Regions from separate parts of the Enterobacter sp. fkY84-1 genome, predicted to be linked through region 2. Evidence: predicted binding sites of a transcription regulator. Region 2 holds the regulator's gene; each other region holds the start of a gene.
The links. Region 2 encodes CRP, which controls carbon source genes, mostly activating them, when cyclic AMP is high. Its sites were predicted from a motif close to ATGTGANNNNNNTCACAT; they were not measured.
Positions count from the first base shown of each region.

Region 1 (5,648 bases), 1.2 Mb from region 2:
TGAATGCGGTAACGGTAATACTGGTTGATGACGCCGGTGCGGTAATACTTGGCGGTGCCGAGCACCACGCCAACCTGACGATAGGGCAGGTCCTGCAGGTCGTCAAAGATGTAGGGGGCGGTTTTCCAGCTCATCCACCGGTCGAGGCCGAGCACGATCAACAGCAGTATGCCGACCAGGACAGACAGGCTGTAAAAAACGCGCTTTAACATGCAGATGGCTCGTACCGAAGGTGAAATTTAACTCAGGCTACTTTACCCGCCTGGTTAGCGCAAGAAACAGCGACTCAACTGAGGGGTTTTTCAACAAACTGGCGGGCATTTCTGCCCGCCGGAAGGATTACGCCAGCAGTACGCGGTCAATTGTCGTACAGCCTAACGCTTTGAGCGTTGCGGCGGTGGCATCCCACTGGATCAGCGGCGCATCGGCAATCTCGGCCAGAATGGCGCGCTGAATGTCCGGATAGTCATAGCCGTTCAGGCTCAGCAGGTTAAGTGCGCCCTGCAGCGGCGGCAGCGTTGGGTTAAACGCGGCGTTTTCCGCATAGCTGCCGGTGAAGATTCGGCCATCGCGGCACTGCAGCGCCACGCCGCTTGGGGATTTGCTGTACGGCGTGTGGCTCTTGTTGGCGGCGGTAATCGCCGCCTGGCTCAGGTCATCGCCGGACAGGGCGAAACCGTGGTTCTGCTCGTCCATCAGCAGGGTTTTGATCTCCAGATCTTTCGGGCCAAACGCATCAGGCAGGTAATCCGCCAGCGTGTGCGGCGCGCGACCCGGCAGGTTGATGCGCAGCTGCAGCCCGCTGTTCAGCTCGTTCATAAACTGACGGCAGTGGCCGCAGGGGGTGTAGTTCACGGTAATGGCGCTCAGCGCTTTTTCACCGCGCAGCCAGGCGTGGCTGATTGCGCTCTGCTCGGCGTGAACGGTTTGCTGCATGGTTGCGCCCAGGAACTCCATGTTGCCGCCGAAGTACCAGGTGCCGCTGACGCCGCGCGCAATGGCCCCGACGTTGAAGTGGGAGAGATCGGCCCGCGCGCAGGCGGCAGCCAGAGGAAGCAGTGCGAAAGCCAGCGCGTCTTCGTCCAGTCCCGTTGCCTGTTTCAGCATCGTGACCTGCTCCGCGGTCAGCAGGGCGGGGAAGTGCGCATCTGCCAGAACGGGAGCAAGGGCTGACTGCAAATTCTCTGCAAGCTGGGCGAAAGCAGCTTGAAAACGTGGGTGCATGGCGTTTGCCTCATAAAGGTTAATGGATCGGTAGTTTACGGAGCCGTCAGGGCTTTATATGTGATCCACTTCTCATTATGTATGCAACTTATGAAATCAAAATGAAATTTGCGCGACGCATCGCAAATTTTAGCCCATCACTACCAGAATCAGCGGGAAAATGAACGGGGCCAGCAGGGAGGTAATAATCCCGCAGATCACCAGCGCCAGGGAGCTAAACGCCCCTTCCTGATAATCCAGCTCCGCGCAGCGGGCAGTGCCCAGCGCGTGCGAGGCGGTGCCCATCGAGAGCCCCCGTGCCGCCTTAGTATGAATACGCATCGCGTTCAGCAGGGTGTGGCCAAACACCGCGCCGAGAATACCGACGAAAATGACGCACATCGCGCTGATGGCCGGAATGCCGCCGAGGCTGCCCCCAACCGCCATCGCGATAGGCGTGGTCACCGATTTAGGCAGGATTGACGCCGCAATCTGTGGGGAAGCACCCATCAGCAGCGCCACCGACGTGCCGGTGATCATTGCCACCAGGCTGCCCACAAAACAGATGGTAATGATGGATTTCCAGCGGGCGCGGATCTGGTGCAGCTGCTCATATAAAGGAAACGCCAGCGCCACGACGGCGGGCTGCAGCAGGTCGTTTAAGATTTTGCTGCCGGCAAAGTAGCGTTCGTAAGGGATGCCGGTGAGCAGCAGGAACGGAATAATCACCACCATCGCCACCAGCAGGGGGTTCAGCAAGGGCATTTTGAAACGCGCGGCAAGCTTACGTGCGGCGAAAAAGACTGCAAGGGTGAGCGGCAGGGACCACCAGATATTGTCCATCATTTTTTTGTTTTCTCCCCAATCACGTTACGTTCGCCATGCACCAGATGTGAACTCCAGCTCACCACCAGGAAAACCACCAGCGTACTCACCGCGCAGGAAACAACAATCGGGCCGAACTGGGCTTTGAGCAAATCAAAATACTGCATGACCCCGACGCCGATAGGCACGAAAAGCAGCGCCATATAGCGAATGAGGACGAAGCAGCCGGGATTGACCCACTTTGCAGGCAGGATTTGCAGCGCCAGCAACACGAAGAGGATCAGCATGCCGATAATGCTGCCGGGAATGGTGATGGGCAGCAGCGACGCGATGAAAATCCCGGCATACAGGCAGGCGTAAATCAGGACGAATGCGCGCAGATATTGCCAGATAATGTTCAATGATTTGCTCATGGTGATAGTCCTTGCTGAAACGCATTCATCATACAATTAAACCTAAAAATGTGCCACGGATCACATCATGAATTTTGAGCATACCAGACATTCCGGAATGGAACGTCCGGTATCACCTTACTGGTGCAGGCTACAGTTTAGAGGAAAGGGATTGCGCTGGCGAAGTAACGCGCCAGAGAAGGCATCAGCGTCAGGCGGTCAGTTTATCGAGAAAAGAAAACAGCACCTGGTTCATTTCGCGATAATCATGCGAGCGGAGTTTTTCCGCCGTTTCGACAAAACGGAATTCACCCGCACGGCGGAGGTCATTCTGCGAATGCTCAATCAGCAACTCTACCACCTCCGGCGTTAGCTCCATATGGCACTGGAAACCGTAAACCCGTTCGCTGTACTGCACGATCTGGCGGGGACAGCCCTCGCTGTAAGCCAGAACCTTAGCCTGCGGCGTCAACCCAGGCATGTCGTTATGCCAGTGACCGACGTTCAGCACGCTGCCAAAGCCCTCAAACAGCGGGTTCGCCTTGCCTGCATCTGTGAGCCTGACGGGAAATTTGCCGATCTCTTTTTCCGGGCTGTGGCAAAACGCGGCGCCCAGCGCTTCGCCGATAAGCTGTGAGCCCAGACAAACGCCTATCACCGTTTTACCTGCCTCTATCGCGCGGCTGATGAGTGCCTTTTCCGCCTGTGCATCAAACCAGGGGCATTCCTCACGCGTGGTGGCGGGGGACTGCGGGCCTCCCATGATGATAAGCATGTCTGTGCCCCCCAGCTCCTCAGGTAACGGATCGCCCTGATACACTCTGGTGTAGCTCAGACTGCAGCCGCGACTTTTCCCCCAGATTTCATAGGCGCCTGGCGCCTCGAAATGTTCATGAATGATAAAATGGATGTGCATTGCGTCTCTCTCTGGTTACGTGTACAAGCAGCATCATAAGAGGAAGGGAGGAATGTGAAATGCCAACCGTTATCGATAAAACGCCAATTCACGACGATGCTATCGGATGGTCAAGAGGGGCAATTCGCTATACGCGCGGCGAAATCGATCCGCCTCACCAGCATTCGCAGGGACAACTTTTGTTTGCCATCAAAGGAGTCATGCTGGTCGAAACCGGCAGCAAACGCTGGGTCATACCGCCGCAGCGCGCGCTGTGGATCCCTCCCTTTCAGGAGCATACCTACAGCGTGTTATCCGCAACGGAGCTTCGCGCGGTCTGGTTTAGCCCGGCACTGATTTCGCAATGCGAACCTTTTAAGCGGAAAGACGAGGTTCACGTGATTATGGCCACAGCGTTGTTCAAAGAGCTGATTGCCGGGCTGTTCAGCGCGGAATACCGGCCGGCAAGCCAGCGCAGCATGGCCGTTTTGCTGCTCGACATCCTCAGCGAGACGCAGCAGATTTCAGTCGAACTGCCGATGCCCGTGGATGAGCGCTTACATCGCGTGGCCTGTGACCTCATTGCCAACAATCTCTGGGATCTCTCTCTGGAAAGGCTGGCGGAACGGGCCGCGATGTCAGAACGCACATTTTCACGTGCGTTTATCAACGATACCGGCTTTAGCTTCCGGGCCTGGCGACAGCGCGCAAGGATTTGTGCCTCGCTGGATCTCCTCGCCAACGGATACCCGGTTAAGCAGGTGGCCTGGATGCTGGGGTTTTCCGGCCCGGCGGCATTTGCGGCGGCGTTTCGCGCCATTGTTGGGGCAACGCCGGGTGACTTTCTGCCTGAACAGAAGCGCTTCCCAGCGATATAGAGAGCGGCTACTATAGCGCGTCTTTTTTCACAGGTACTGCTATGCGTGTTTTACTGGCCCCAATGGAAGGCGTGCTCGACTCCCTCGTGCGCGAGCTTCTGACCGAGGTGAACGACTACGATCTCTGCGTGACGGAGTTTTTGCGCGTGGTCGATATGCTGTTGCCGGTAAAATCCTTCTTCCGGCTTTGCCCCGAGCTGCACAACCAGAGCCGAACCTCTTCCGGCACGCTGGTGCGGATTCAGCTCCTCGGGCAGTACCCTGAATGGCTGGCGGAAAACGCCGCCCGCGCGGTTGAGCTGGGCTCTTACGGGGTAGATCTCAACTGCGGCTGTCCGTCGAAGCTGGTGAACGGCAGCGGCGGCGGGGCGACGTTGCTGAAAGATCCTGAGCTGATTTACCGCGGCGCGAAAGCCATGCGCGAGGCCGTGCCCGCGCATTTGCCGGTGACGGTAAAGGTGCGGCTGGGATGGGACAGCGATGCCCGACAGTTCGAGATCGCCGATGCGGTGCAGCTGGCCGGGGCCACCGAGCTGGTGGTGCATGGCCGCACTAAAGAAGATGGCTACAAAGCCGATCGCATAAACTGGCAGGCGATCGGTGAGATCCGCAAACGCCTCTCCATTCCGGTGATCGCAAACGGCGAAATCTGGGACTACGAGAGCGCGCAGGCCTGTCTGCAGGCCACCGGCTGCGATGCGGTAATGATCGGCCGCGGCGCGCTGAATGTGCCTAACCTCAGCCGGGTGGTGAAATATAACGAACCGCGTATGCCGTGGGCAGATGTCGTCACGCTGCTGCAAAAATACAGCCGTCTGGAAAAGCAGGGCGACACCGGTTTGTATCACGTCGCGCGTATTAAGCAGTGGCTGAGTTATTTACGCAAAGAGTACGAGGAAGCGCTGGAGTTATTTCAGGAGATTCGTACTTTACAGACGTCGACTGATATTGCGCGGGTGATTCAGTCCAAATAATAAGCGTTAAATTGCTCACACTTTTTTAAAACAGAAAACAGTTCAGGTTTTCAACGTGGCGCGACGGTGTTAAGGTGCCACTGTTTTCAACGCAGGATTGTGACTGGTTAACAGGCAAAACCTAAGCGTTCCACAGCATTTTCGCTGTGGGGCGCTTAGGTTTTTTTTTGCCTGTCATTTACGCAGGAGAGATATTTGGCTTAGCGCTTTTTAATGATTTTTAAAAAAAGAAATAGCGACAGGAAATAGAAAAATTTCCTGCGGCCGGTTACGCACTCAATACTCAATCACAGGTTGTTATCATGGCATATAAAAATAAACTCTATGCGTTCGCCTTATTGGCGATATCCCCGCTGTCGATGGCGCAAGACTGGAATGGTACGGTATTAGGGTTTGAAGCTCCGCCGGAGCCTGTGCTGGGCGAAATGCTCGGCATACGTAAAATCCTTAACGATAACGGTTTTACCTATAACCTCGGATA
Region 1 covers NZ_CP169393.1:3,154,483-3,160,130, reverse strand. Annotated here, with positions in the region: gene sanA (outer membrane permeability protein SanA) at 1-212, opposite strand, end outside; gene cdd (cytidine deaminase) at 340-1,224, opposite strand; gene ACEPLT_RS15130 (CidB/LrgB family autolysis modulator) at 1,354-2,049, opposite strand; gene ACEPLT_RS15125 (CidA/LrgA family protein) at 2,046-2,441, opposite strand; gene ACEPLT_RS15120 (type 1 glutamine amidotransferase) at 2,632-3,336, opposite strand; gene ACEPLT_RS15115 (AraC family transcriptional regulator) at 3,396-4,193, shown strand; gene dusC (tRNA dihydrouridine(16) synthase DusC) at 4,235-5,167, shown strand; gene ACEPLT_RS15105 (carbohydrate porin) at 5,527-5,648, shown strand, end outside.
Region 1: ACEPLT_RS15125 (CidA/LrgA family protein) is a predicted target of CRP. The motif match lies at 2,490-2,507, and genes of this name have one in related genera.

Region 2 (5,648 bases):
TCGTCATGGCGTTAATGTGCTCAACGATAAACTGACTGTGCGTTACCCACAGCTTCATATCGGCCAGATAATGTGAGTTAAAGCCCGGCTCCTGCATCGCCTGGTTGAGCGAGTTGAACAGGGCGTTGTGCGCCTGGTTGACCTTCATGCGCTGATACGCCAGCGGGGAGGGCTGCGGGTCGTCGCTCAGGATGAGGCGAATGGCCTGCTGGTCGGCCTCCAGCGCGTCGTGGGCGTTCTGCCTGAGCAGTCCGCTTTGCCACTGCGGCCAGAGCCAGACCATACCGCCGAAGGCAATCAGGCAGCCGATCAGGGTATCAATCAGCCTGGCGATAATAAACTGTTCGCCGTTCAGCGTAAGCAGCTGCAGGGTGTATACCGCCGTCACCGTAAAGCCCACCATCGCCCAGCCGTAATTTTTGCGGATAATCAGGTAGCTCACCAGCGTGATCGCCAGCATGCCTGCCAGGGTATAGCCTTCCGGCACGTGGAAGTGCAGCGTTACGCCTGCAATGATCAGCCCGGCCATGGTGCCGCCCGCCCGGTGCAGAATACGCACCCGCGTGGCGCCGTAGCCGTTCTGGGTGACGAACAGCACGGTCATTAAGATCCAGTAGGGCTTCGGCAGATGCAGCGCCATGCCCATCAGGCTGGCGATACTGAGCATGACGCTAATTCGTGCGGCATTGCGCAGGGCGGACGATTTGAGAGATAGATAGCTTTTGAGCGCGGGCAACAGGGGAAGCCGTTTTTGTTTATCCGCCATCAGGTCGCGGGAATAAAGCGGGCGCTGGGTGCGTAGCACGCGGGCGATGCGGCTGAAGTGCCAGGCGGCAAACTGGCCGACCGGGTTATCCGGATGCTGACGGGCGATTTTCTCCAGCGCGCCGAGCTGTTTTTCCATGTTAAAGCGCGTGGGATAGCGGTGGTAGAGAATATCGTCAGCCAGCACGCGCAGGCGTGCCGAGACGGTCTGCGCGTTCCAGCGGATCACCGCTTCGGCGTGGCTGCGCTCAACCAGCTTTTGCACCTCCTGCGGGTGGTGCAGGCTAACAGAGATATGCTCCTGCAGATCCAGGCCTACCTGGAAGGTGCGCAGCAGCCGTTTGTACTCGTGGTTCTTGTTGGCGGCGAGCATATGCAGCTGCTGATAGCACTGGCTTATCAGATCCACCACCTTCTGCTGGCGCGTCAGCAGCGGCGGTAAGGCTTTTTCCGGATCGGTATGCTGGGTGAGCAGGGTGTATTTGGCTTCGCAGTATTCCGCCAACTGCACATAGAGCAGGCTCAGGGATTCGCGCAGCGGCTGTTCCCGCCACAGCCAGAACCAGAACCAGTTAAACAGCCCGTACCACAGTGTCCCCAGCGCGTAGATCAGTAGCGGCTCCCACACCGGCATATTCCCGGCGAGGCTCAGCGTGAAGATGGCCGCAATCAGCGAGGCGGGAAGCAGGCGGGCGTGCAGCGAGCTGATTTCCGCCGTGACGCCGAGCGTCATCGCCAGCACCGTCAGGATCAGCGGCAGCGGGATATCCCGGGCCAGTAAAAGCTGTACGGCAAGGCTACAGCCAGCAAACAGGCAGCCGCCCACGATCAGACGTTTGAAAAAGCGCTTATGCGGTGTGTCCAGGCCAGCAATGTTGCAGCAGGCGGGCACGAGGGAAAAGAGCAGGCCTTGCTGAAGGTGTCCGAGGATCAGGCCGATGGCCACGGGTAGACACAACACCAGCGTTTGTCGCAGTGCGTAGTTAACTTCCGGGTGATAGATCAGCCTGCGCCACATGAGGAGTAGAGACAAAAACGGCGTGACACCTTGCGATGGCACGCCGTTTAAGCGGAATTAACGCGTTCCGTAAACCACGATGGTTTTACCGTGGGCGGAGATCAGGTTTTGATCTTCCAGCATTTTCAGGATACGGCCCACTGTTTCACGGGAGCAACCGACGATTTGACCAATTTCCTGACGGGTAATTTTAATTTGCATGCCGTCCGGATGGGTCATGGCGTCCGGCTGTTTCGCCAGGTTCAGCAGAGTTTGTGCGATGCGGCCCGTCACGTCCAGGAAGGCGAGGTTGCCCACTTTCTCTGAGGTGACCTGCAGACGGCGCGCCATCTGGGAAGAGAGACGCATCAGAATGTCAGGGTTAACCTGAATCAGCTGACGGAACTTCTTGTAAGAAATTTCAGCCACTTCACATGCTGTCTTTGCACGAACCCAGGCGCTACGTTCCTGGCCCTCTTCAAACAGGCCCAGTTCACCGATGAAATCGCCCTGGTTCAGATAAGAAAGGATCATCTCTTTCCCTTCTTCATCTTTGATCAGCACTGCCACCGAGCCTTTAACGATGTAATACAACGTTTCCGCTTTTTCACCCTGGTGAATCAGCGTGCTCTTTGATGGGTACTTATGAATGTGGCAATGAGACAAGAACCATTCGAGAGTCGGGTCTGTTTGCGGTTTGCCAAGCACCATGCGCTGTTATCCTCTGTTATAAGCTGTCACCAGAGTCATCAGATGCATCCGGACTCTGGGGTTGCAATCGAATTCTTACCCATACCCTGGGAAGTCGGCTACCGTAACGTTTCGCAGCCAGTAAAGTTTGATGTCCTCTGCATACATGTGTAACGTCAATGTATTACTGTAGCATCCTGAGTGTTTTAGCATAGCTTTCGCCGCGTGTCTCCTGGTGTCTCGCTTCAGCATGATGCAGGTCGCCTTCCATTGCGAGAAATGTAACGCACGCGTAATCTGTCACCAAAAATGCAACGTTGGAGTTTAAGAATATGCAAGCGCGCGTGAAGTGGGTTGAAGGTTTAACGTTCCTGGGCGAGTCCGCGTCAGGACATCAGATTTTGATGGATGGTAACTCCGGCGATAAAGCGCCCAGCCCAATGGAAATGGTGCTGATGGCGGCAGGGGGATGCAGCGCCATTGACGTGGTGTCGATTCTGCAAAAAGGCCGTCATGACGTGACGGATTGTGAGGTCAAACTCACGTCAGAACGCCGCGAAGAGGCGCCACGCCTGTTCACCCACATCAATCTGCACTTTGTGGTCACCGGTAAAGAACTGAAAGACGCGGCGGTTTCACGTGCGGTGGACCTGTCTGCGGAGAAGTACTGCTCTGTGGCGTTAATGCTGGAGAAAGCGGTAAAAATCACCCATTCGTATGAAGTGATCGAGGCTTAATGTTTGGCGGGTGGCGCTTCGCTGACCCGCCCTACAAAAGCACGACCGTAGGCCCGGTAAGCGCAGCGCCACCGGGCAAAAAACTCACGCGATCTGTTTCCCTTCCATCAATCGCTCCACCAGCGGCGTCATGATGAGCTCCATCGCCAGCCCCATTTTTCCGCCCGGTACGACTAATGTATTCATGTGAGAAATAAACGAGCCCTGCAGCATCGCCAGCAGCCAGGGGTAGTCAATGCCTTCGAGATTGCGGAAATGGATCACCACAAAGCTCTCATCCAGGGATGGGATACTTTTGGCCGCGAACGGGTTGGAGGTGTCCACCGTCGGCACGCGCTGGAAGTTGATATGGGTGCGGGAAAACTGCGGCGTCAGGAAGTTGATGTAGTCTTCCATGGAGCGCACCACCGAATCCATCACTGCTTCGCGCGAGTGGCCGCGCTCGCTCATGTCACGCGTCAGCTTCTGGATCCACTCCAGGTTAACGATAGGCACCACGCCAACCAGCAGATCCACGTGGCGCGCCACGTCGTGCTGCGGCGTGACCACGCCGCCGTGTAATCCTTCGTAGAACAGCACGTCGGTAGGTTCCGGCAGGGGCTGCCAGGGGGTAAAGGTGCCAGGCACCTGATTCCAGGGAACGGCTTCATCATAGGTATGCAGATACTTGCGGGACTGCCCTTTACCGCTCTGGCCGTACTCAATAAAGGTTTGTTCCAGCAGGCCGAAGTCATTGGCTTCCGGACCGAAGTAGCTGATGTGTTTACCCAGATCGCGCGCCTTACGGATGGCCATGTCCATCTCCGGGCGCGTGTAGCGGTGAAAGCTGTCGCCTTCGACCTCCGCCGCACGGAGATTCAGCTGGGCGAAAATCTTGCGAAATGCGAGGCTGGTGGTGGTGGTTCCCGCACCACTCGACCCCGTAACGGCAATAACCGGATGTCTGGCAGACATAGCAACTCCCTGACTGAAAAGGGTGGAAGATCAGCCGTGAAACGCGTTGCGGGGCATGATATTGACCGTCTCATGCAGTTCTGACCACACCAGCACCACGTCGCCGCTTTTCAGCTGGCGCTTTACATCGTTGACCTTTTGCTCAAGCGAGCGTTCCTGTTCACCATAATCGGTGCCTTCGCGTAATACAAAGCTTTCAATCAGATTATCGAGCGTTTCGGGAGCCAGATCCTGCCAGGGAATAATCATGTTGCACCGTCCAGATAAGGGGTTAGCCAGTCAGGAATACGCGTCTCAAGCCACATTTTCGGGCGGCGCAGCGTGCCGCCGATAAACCCGACGTGGCCGCCGTGCTCGGTCAACTGATAGTGAACGTTGTCGGGCAGGAATTCCTGAGCGGGAATCGAGTGATGATCCATAAAAGGGTCATCTTTGGCGTGAATGATCAGCGTTGGCTGCGTGATCTTGCTGAGCAGCGGCATGGCGCTGCATTGACGATAATAGTCAATTGCATCGGCGAAGCCGTGAATTTTCGCGGTGATCAGATCGTCGAATTCGCGTATGCGGCGCACTTTTTTCAGCTGGCGCAGGCTTACCGGGAGGGTGTCCGGGTAGGCTTTCAGTTTACGCGCGGCATTGGCCTTCAGCAGGTTGAGCAGGTAGCGCTGATAGACGCGTGAAAAGCCTTTATCCATGTGGTAGCTGCACTGCTCCAGCATGAACGGGGCGGAGACGATGACGGCGGCATCCAGCGGGACGCTTTCCCCTTCTTTAGCTAACAGGCAGGCCAGCATATTTCCGCCCAGCGAGTAGCCTACGGCCGCGGTGGGCACGGTGCCAAAGTTGTCCCGCAGCCAGTGTAAAAACCACGTGCCGTCTTCGGTTTCACCCGAGTGATAGATACGCTTCTGCCGGTTCGGCTCGCCGCTGCAGCCGCGAAAATGCATCACCACGCCGAGCCAGCCGCGCGCTTTGGCCGCCTCAATTAACCCGTGCGCATACGGGCTGTGCAGGCTGCCTTCCAGACCGTGAAAAACCACCAGCCGCGGCTTATGGCGAGCCTGATCCGGCGCTTCGCTCCAGGCGAGATCCAGAAAGTCACCGTCTGGCAGGTCTAGCCGCTGCCAGTGTGGGGTGAATTGCACCTTGCGGCGGATCAGTCGCGGCAGCATGGTCTGCAAATGGCGATTGGCGACGCCGCGCATAGGCACGAACTCAGTGCTGTCTTCGGCGGCAATGTCGAAGCCTGATGGAATGATTTGGGTCATAGGCGCGATGCTGATTCTTGTCGGAAATTAACGATACTTTCCGAATTGTACCCCGTTTAGCCTGGTTTTCCGAAACATGAACTGATCCCGATCACAAATATTTACCTTGATTATTACTCTCAGGCTAATGATTCAGCTCTACGCTTAATTGATGCCTTTCTCACCAGAGCGCACACTCTACTCAACGTTAAGCAAATCAAAATGATTAGCTGAATCAGGAGGTTAATAATGTTATCT
Region 2 covers NZ_CP169393.1:4,312,884-4,318,531, reverse strand. Annotated here, with positions in the region: gene ACEPLT_RS20735 (YccS/YhfK family putative transporter) at 1-1,783, opposite strand, end outside; gene crp (cAMP-activated global transcriptional regulator CRP) at 1,841-2,473, opposite strand; gene ACEPLT_RS20725 (OsmC family protein) at 2,785-3,189, shown strand; gene ACEPLT_RS20720 (phosphoribulokinase) at 3,274-4,143, opposite strand; gene ACEPLT_RS20715 (YheU family protein) at 4,174-4,392, opposite strand; gene ACEPLT_RS20710 (hydrolase) at 4,389-5,411, opposite strand; gene mdcA (malonate decarboxylase subunit alpha) at 5,640-5,648, shown strand, end outside.

Region 3 (5,648 bases), 1.9 Mb from region 2:
GATTACGCGAGTGCCAGTTTTTGGCGCGCATATTGTAGCGCTTTTTCAATCACTTGCTCAATAGTTAAACTGGTTGAATCCAGAACTAATGCATCTTCTGCTGGAACAAGTGGGGCGACGGCGCGGTTACGATCGCGGTCATCGCGCTCTTTTATCTCGGATAAAAGGCGATCAAAGTTAACACTAAACCCCTTTTCCTGCAACTGAAGCATGCGGCGTTGAGCGCGTTCTTCCGAAGAGGCGTCAAGGAAAATTTTCACAGGTGCATCAGGGAATACCACGGTTCCCATATCGCGTCCGTCCGCGATCAAACCCGGGGCCTCACGGAACGCGCGCTGACGGCGTAACAGCGCCTCACGAACGCGCGGGAAGGCCGCTACCTGAGAGGCCGCATTCGCCACTTCCTGAGTACGGATTTCCCCGCTCACGTCTTCCCCTTCAAGGATGACTTCCAGGTTGCCATTGGTCGACACGAAACGCACATCAAGATGCGCAGCCAGCGGAACTAGCGCTTCTTCTGACGCCACGTCCACATGATGATGCAGCGCAGCCAGGGCCAGCACGCGATAGATTGCTCCCGAATCTAAAAGATGCCATTGCAATGCTTCCGCCATCGCTTTGCACAGAGTCCCTTTCCCTGCGCCACTCGGCCCGTCAATGGTGATTACCGGGGCAATTGCCGTCATCTTTTTCTCCTTAAATAAGGCATACCGTTTACATGAACGCCGCGCATTATACGCGTCAACGTGCGCAACTGTTACCTTTGCGTGCAAATTACGGATTGATTGAAGCAGAGTGTAGAAGAAATGAACGGAAGTGTTCGTCAGGAAGCGTAAGGAAATGCCGCATCAGGTGATGCGGCAAGCGTCATCAGGCCAGCGTGCTAATGCGTGCCAGCTGTTCAAAGTAGTCCGGGAACGTTTTCGCCGTACATTTCGGATCGAGAATGGTCACAGGCGTGTCGGACAGTGCCACCAGCGAGAAGCACATCGCCATACGGTGATCGTTGTAGGTGCCGATCTCGGCAACCTGCAGTTTTGCAGGAGGCGTGACGCGAATGTAGTCTTCGCCCTCTTCCACCTCAGCACCGACCTTACGCAGTTCGGTCGCCATCGCAAACAGACGGTCAGTCTCTTTTACGCGCCAGTTGTAGATGTTACGCAGCGTGGTGGTGCCTTTTGCAAACAGCGCCGCCGTGGCAATGGTCATCGCCGCATCCGGAATATGGTTCATGTCCATGTCGATGGCCTTCAGCTCGCCGTGAGTACAGGAAATGAAGTCATCACCCCAGGTCACAACCGCGCCCATTTTTTCCAGCACGTCCGCAAAACGAATGTCACCCTGCACGCTGTTGCGACCAATACCGGTCACCTTCACGGTACCGCCTTTGATCGCGCCTGCAGCCAGGAAGTAAGATGCCGACGAGGCGTCGCCTTCAACAAGATAGCTGCCCGGAGACTGGTACTGCTGCGCCCCACGCACGACAAAACGCTGATAAGACTGGTTTTCCACCTCAACGCCGAAGGTTTTCATCAGGTGCAGCGTGATATCAATATACGGTTTGGAGACCAGCTCACCTTTAATCGTGATAACCGTATCCTGCGGCGCCAGCGGCGCGGTCATCAGCAGTGCGGTCAGGAACTGGCTGGAGACGCTGCCGTCAACCTCGACGTGACCGCCGGTAAAGCCCCCGCGCAGACGCAGTGGCGGATAATTTTCCTGCTCCAGATACTCGATCTGCGCACCGCCCTGACGCAGGGCATCCACCAGATGGCCAATCGGACGCTCTTTCATGCGCGGCTCGCCGGTCAGCACAATGTTGTTGCGCCCCAGACACAGGGCCGCCGCCAGCGGACGCATCGCGGTACCCGCGTTGCCCAGAAACAGCTCAAGCTCTTCCCCCGTCTGCAGCGCGCCGCCGTTGCCGGTCACTTCGCAGCGGGTACGATCGTCGGAGAGAGTGTAATGAACGCCCAACGCTTTCAGCGCATTGAGCATATGGCGCACGTCATCGCTGTCCAGCAGGTTTGTAAGGACGGTGGTGCCGTTTGCCAGTGCTGCCAGCAGCAGAGCGCGGTTCGAGACACTTTTTGAACCAGGCAGATTAATGGTGCCATCTACCCGCGCGATAGGTTGTAACGTCAGGGATTCCATGAAAACTTAACTCTCAACTCAACATAATAAAAACCCCGCAGCAGGGCTACGGGGGTGAAAACAGCGCGATTAACCGTGGCGACGTTCGAAGTCGATCATGAAATCGGTCAGCGCTTTAACGCCTTCCAGCGGCATCGCGTTATAGATGGAGGCACGCATGCCGCCCACGACACGGTGACCTTTCAGCGCGTGCAGGCCGGCCGCGAAGGACTCTTCCAGGAACACTTTATCCAGGTTGCTGTCCGCCAGCTGGAACGGCACGTTCATGCGGGAACGGTTAGCTTTCGCCACGTCGTTGCGGTAGAAATCGCTCTTGTCGATGACGCCATACAGCAGTTCGGCTTTCTGTTGATTCACTTTGTCCATCTGCGCCACGCCGCCGTTTTGCTTCAGCCATTTGAAGACCAGGCCGGAGAGGTACCAGGCAAACGTCGGTGGGGTGTTGAACATAGAATCGTTGTCGTTCAGCACGGTGTAATCAAGAATGGACGGGCACGATGTATGCGCTTTACCCAGCAGGTCTTCACGCACGATAACAATCGTCAGGCCTGCAGGGCCGATATTTTTCTGCGCGCCCGCGTAGATCACGCCATAACGGCTGACGTCAATTGGTGCAGAAAGAATGGTGGAGGAGAAGTCAGCGGCAACCACGACGTCTTTACCGAAGTTCGGCGTCTCGTCGATGGCAATCCCGTCAATGGTTTCGTTCGGGCAGTAGTGAAGATAGGCGGCGTTATCAGAAAGCTGCCACTCGCTCATAGGCTTCACGGCGCGCAGGCCGTCAACGGTCACTTTGGCATCGATAACATTCGGCGTGCAGTATTTATGCGCTTCTTTAACGGCGCTTGCCGCCCAGTAACCCGCGTCAACGTAGTCAGCCGTCGTTTTGTCACCGAGGATATTCAGCGGTACGCCTGCAAACTGACCGCGCCCGCCGCCGTGACAGAACAATACTTTGTAGTTCGAGGGAATATTCAGCAGATCGCGAAAATCCTTTTCTGCCTCTTCCGCCACCTGAATAAACTCTTTACCCCGGTGGCTGATTTCCATCACCGACGTTCCCAGACCGTTCCAGTCACAAAGTTCCTGTTGAGCCTGTTTAAGCACGTCTGCCGGTAACATTGCCGGACCTGAACTGAAATTAAAGACTTGAGCCATTTCCCCTCACCACGCTAAAAGCCATAAGTTATAACTGTGGATATCGGTTTTATCATTCAGTGACACGCGCCGCAATGTCTAAAACTTATGACCCGTGAAATGTGCCCCGCGTCACACAAAACAATCTGCCGCCTCGCCAGGACAAAACCGACAAAATGGCTGTCAGGTGATGCGTTTAGCCCGGCTAACCTTCGTCCATTCCGGATTTGCACAGCGGGGGCATAATTGACGATCCCCCGGCTGCATCGCGACGACATGGCTACATCTCACGCAGGCATACTCGCCTGACTCAGGTACGGTTCTGAAACGCTCGATCAGCATATCCGGCAGGATGCACAGTCCCGGCCTCACCTCATCGTCAGAATAGTAATAGACGCTAATTTGCCCGTTAGTTTCCATGATCGCCAGACGCACCTGCCCGAGCTGTTCCACGCTGTTGAGGCGTAGCTCCATAAAGAACTCAAACTCGGTCATATTGGCGCTCTGAACGTTTTCCCAGGCCAGCTGACCGTCCTCGACGATAACGACCGGCTTCCCTTCAAGCAGATCTTCCAGCTTTTCACTTTTCGACATCAGCCACATGACAAGGCGGTAAAGCAGCGCCAGGGTGACAAAAACAATGAAGACCGGCACCATCGGCACATCATCATAGAAGGCGACATCCCCCGCCGCGGAACCCAGCGTCAGGATGATCAACACTTCAAAAAGCGACATCTGCCGCACGCCGCGACGACCGGTGATTTTAAGAAACAGGAAGACCAGAACGAAGGTATACAGACTACGCAGCGCCACTTCGCCTAAAAATTCAGGAGGGACTTTATCAAACGCCATCCGCTGGAGATCGAATGCTTTCATTTTTCTATGCCTTAACAGTGAGTTACTGACAATAAGCATAGCCCAGTCTTTTATTTTCGCCGGAGATAGCACCCGTCACACAAAACCCGTATCATTGCGCGCTTTACGTACGATAAAAGTGAACGCCATGACTCAAACGTTTATCCCCGGCAAAGACGCCGCTCTGGAAGATTCCATCGCTCGCTTCCAGCAGAAACTGACCGACCTGGGTTTTAACATCGAAGAAGCCTCCTGGCTCAATCCGGTGCCTCATGTCTGGTCTGTGCATATTCGCGATAAAGACTGTGCCCTGTGCTTTACCAACGGTAAAGGCGCGACAAAAAAAGCGGCACTGGCCTCCGCGCTGGGTGAGTATTTTGAGCGTCTGTCCACCAACTATTTCTTCGCTGACTTCTGGCTGGGCGAAACCATTGCCAACGGCCCGTTCGTTCACTATCCGAACGAAAAATGGTTCCCGCTGACCGAAGACGATGAACTGCCGGAAGGAATTCTCGACGCGCGCCTGCGTGCCTTCTACGATCCGGAAAACGAACTGACCGCCAGCATGCTGATCGATCTGCAGTCTGGCAACGACGATCGCGGTATTTGTGCCCTGCCGTTTACCCGTCAGTCTGACGAGCAGACCGTCTATATCCCGATGAACATCGTCGGCAACCTGTATGTGTCTAACGGCATGTCCGCCGGTAACACCCGCAATGAAGCGCGCGTGCAGGGGCTGTCTGAAGTCTTCGAGCGTCATATCAAAAACCGCATTATTGCCGAATCCATCAGCCTGCCTGAAATTCCGGCAGAGGTGCTGGCGCGCTACCCGGGCGTGGTGGAATCCATCGCCAAGCTGGAAGCAGAAGGTTTCCCAATCTTTGCGTATGACGGCTCGCTGGGCGGCAAGTATCCGGTGATCTGCGTCGTGCTGTTTAACCCGACCAACGGCACCTGCTTCGCCTCCTTCGGCGCGCACCCGGACTTCGGCGTGGCGCTGGAGCGTACCGTTACCGAGCTGCTCCAGGGCCGTAGCCTGAAAGATCTCGACGTGTTTACGCCGCCAACGTTTGACGATGAAGAAGTGGCCGAGCATACCAACCTCGAAACCCACTTCATCGATTCCAGCGGCTTAATTTCCTGGGATATGTTCAAGCAGGACGCGGACTATCCGTTCGTGGACTGGAGCTTTGCCGGTACCACGGAAGAAGAGTTCGCGACGCTGATGGCGATCTTTAACGCGGAAGACCAGGAAGTGTACATTGCCGACTACGAGCACCTGGGCGTTTACGCGTGCCGCATCATCGTGCCTGGCATGTCTGATATCTATCCGGCGGAAGATCTGTGGCTGGCGAACAACAGCATGGGCGCGCATCTGCGTGAAACGCTGCTGGCTCTGCCGGGCAGCGAATGGGAGAAAGAGGATTATCTGAACCTGATCGCCCAGCTGGACGAAGAAGGCCATGATGATTTCACCCGCGTACGCGAACTCCTGGGCCTGG
Region 3 covers NZ_CP169393.1:1,539,660-1,545,307, reverse strand. Annotated here, with positions in the region: gene cmk ((d)CMP kinase) at 3-686, opposite strand; gene aroA (3-phosphoshikimate 1-carboxyvinyltransferase) at 871-2,154, opposite strand; gene serC (3-phosphoserine/phosphohydroxythreonine transaminase) at 2,224-3,312, opposite strand; gene ACEPLT_RS07205 (DUF421 domain-containing protein) at 3,475-4,167, opposite strand; gene ycaO (30S ribosomal protein S12 methylthiotransferase accessory factor YcaO) at 4,295-5,648, shown strand, end outside.
Region 3: serC (3-phosphoserine/phosphohydroxythreonine transaminase) is a predicted target of CRP. The motif match lies at 3,412-3,429, and genes of this name have one in related genera.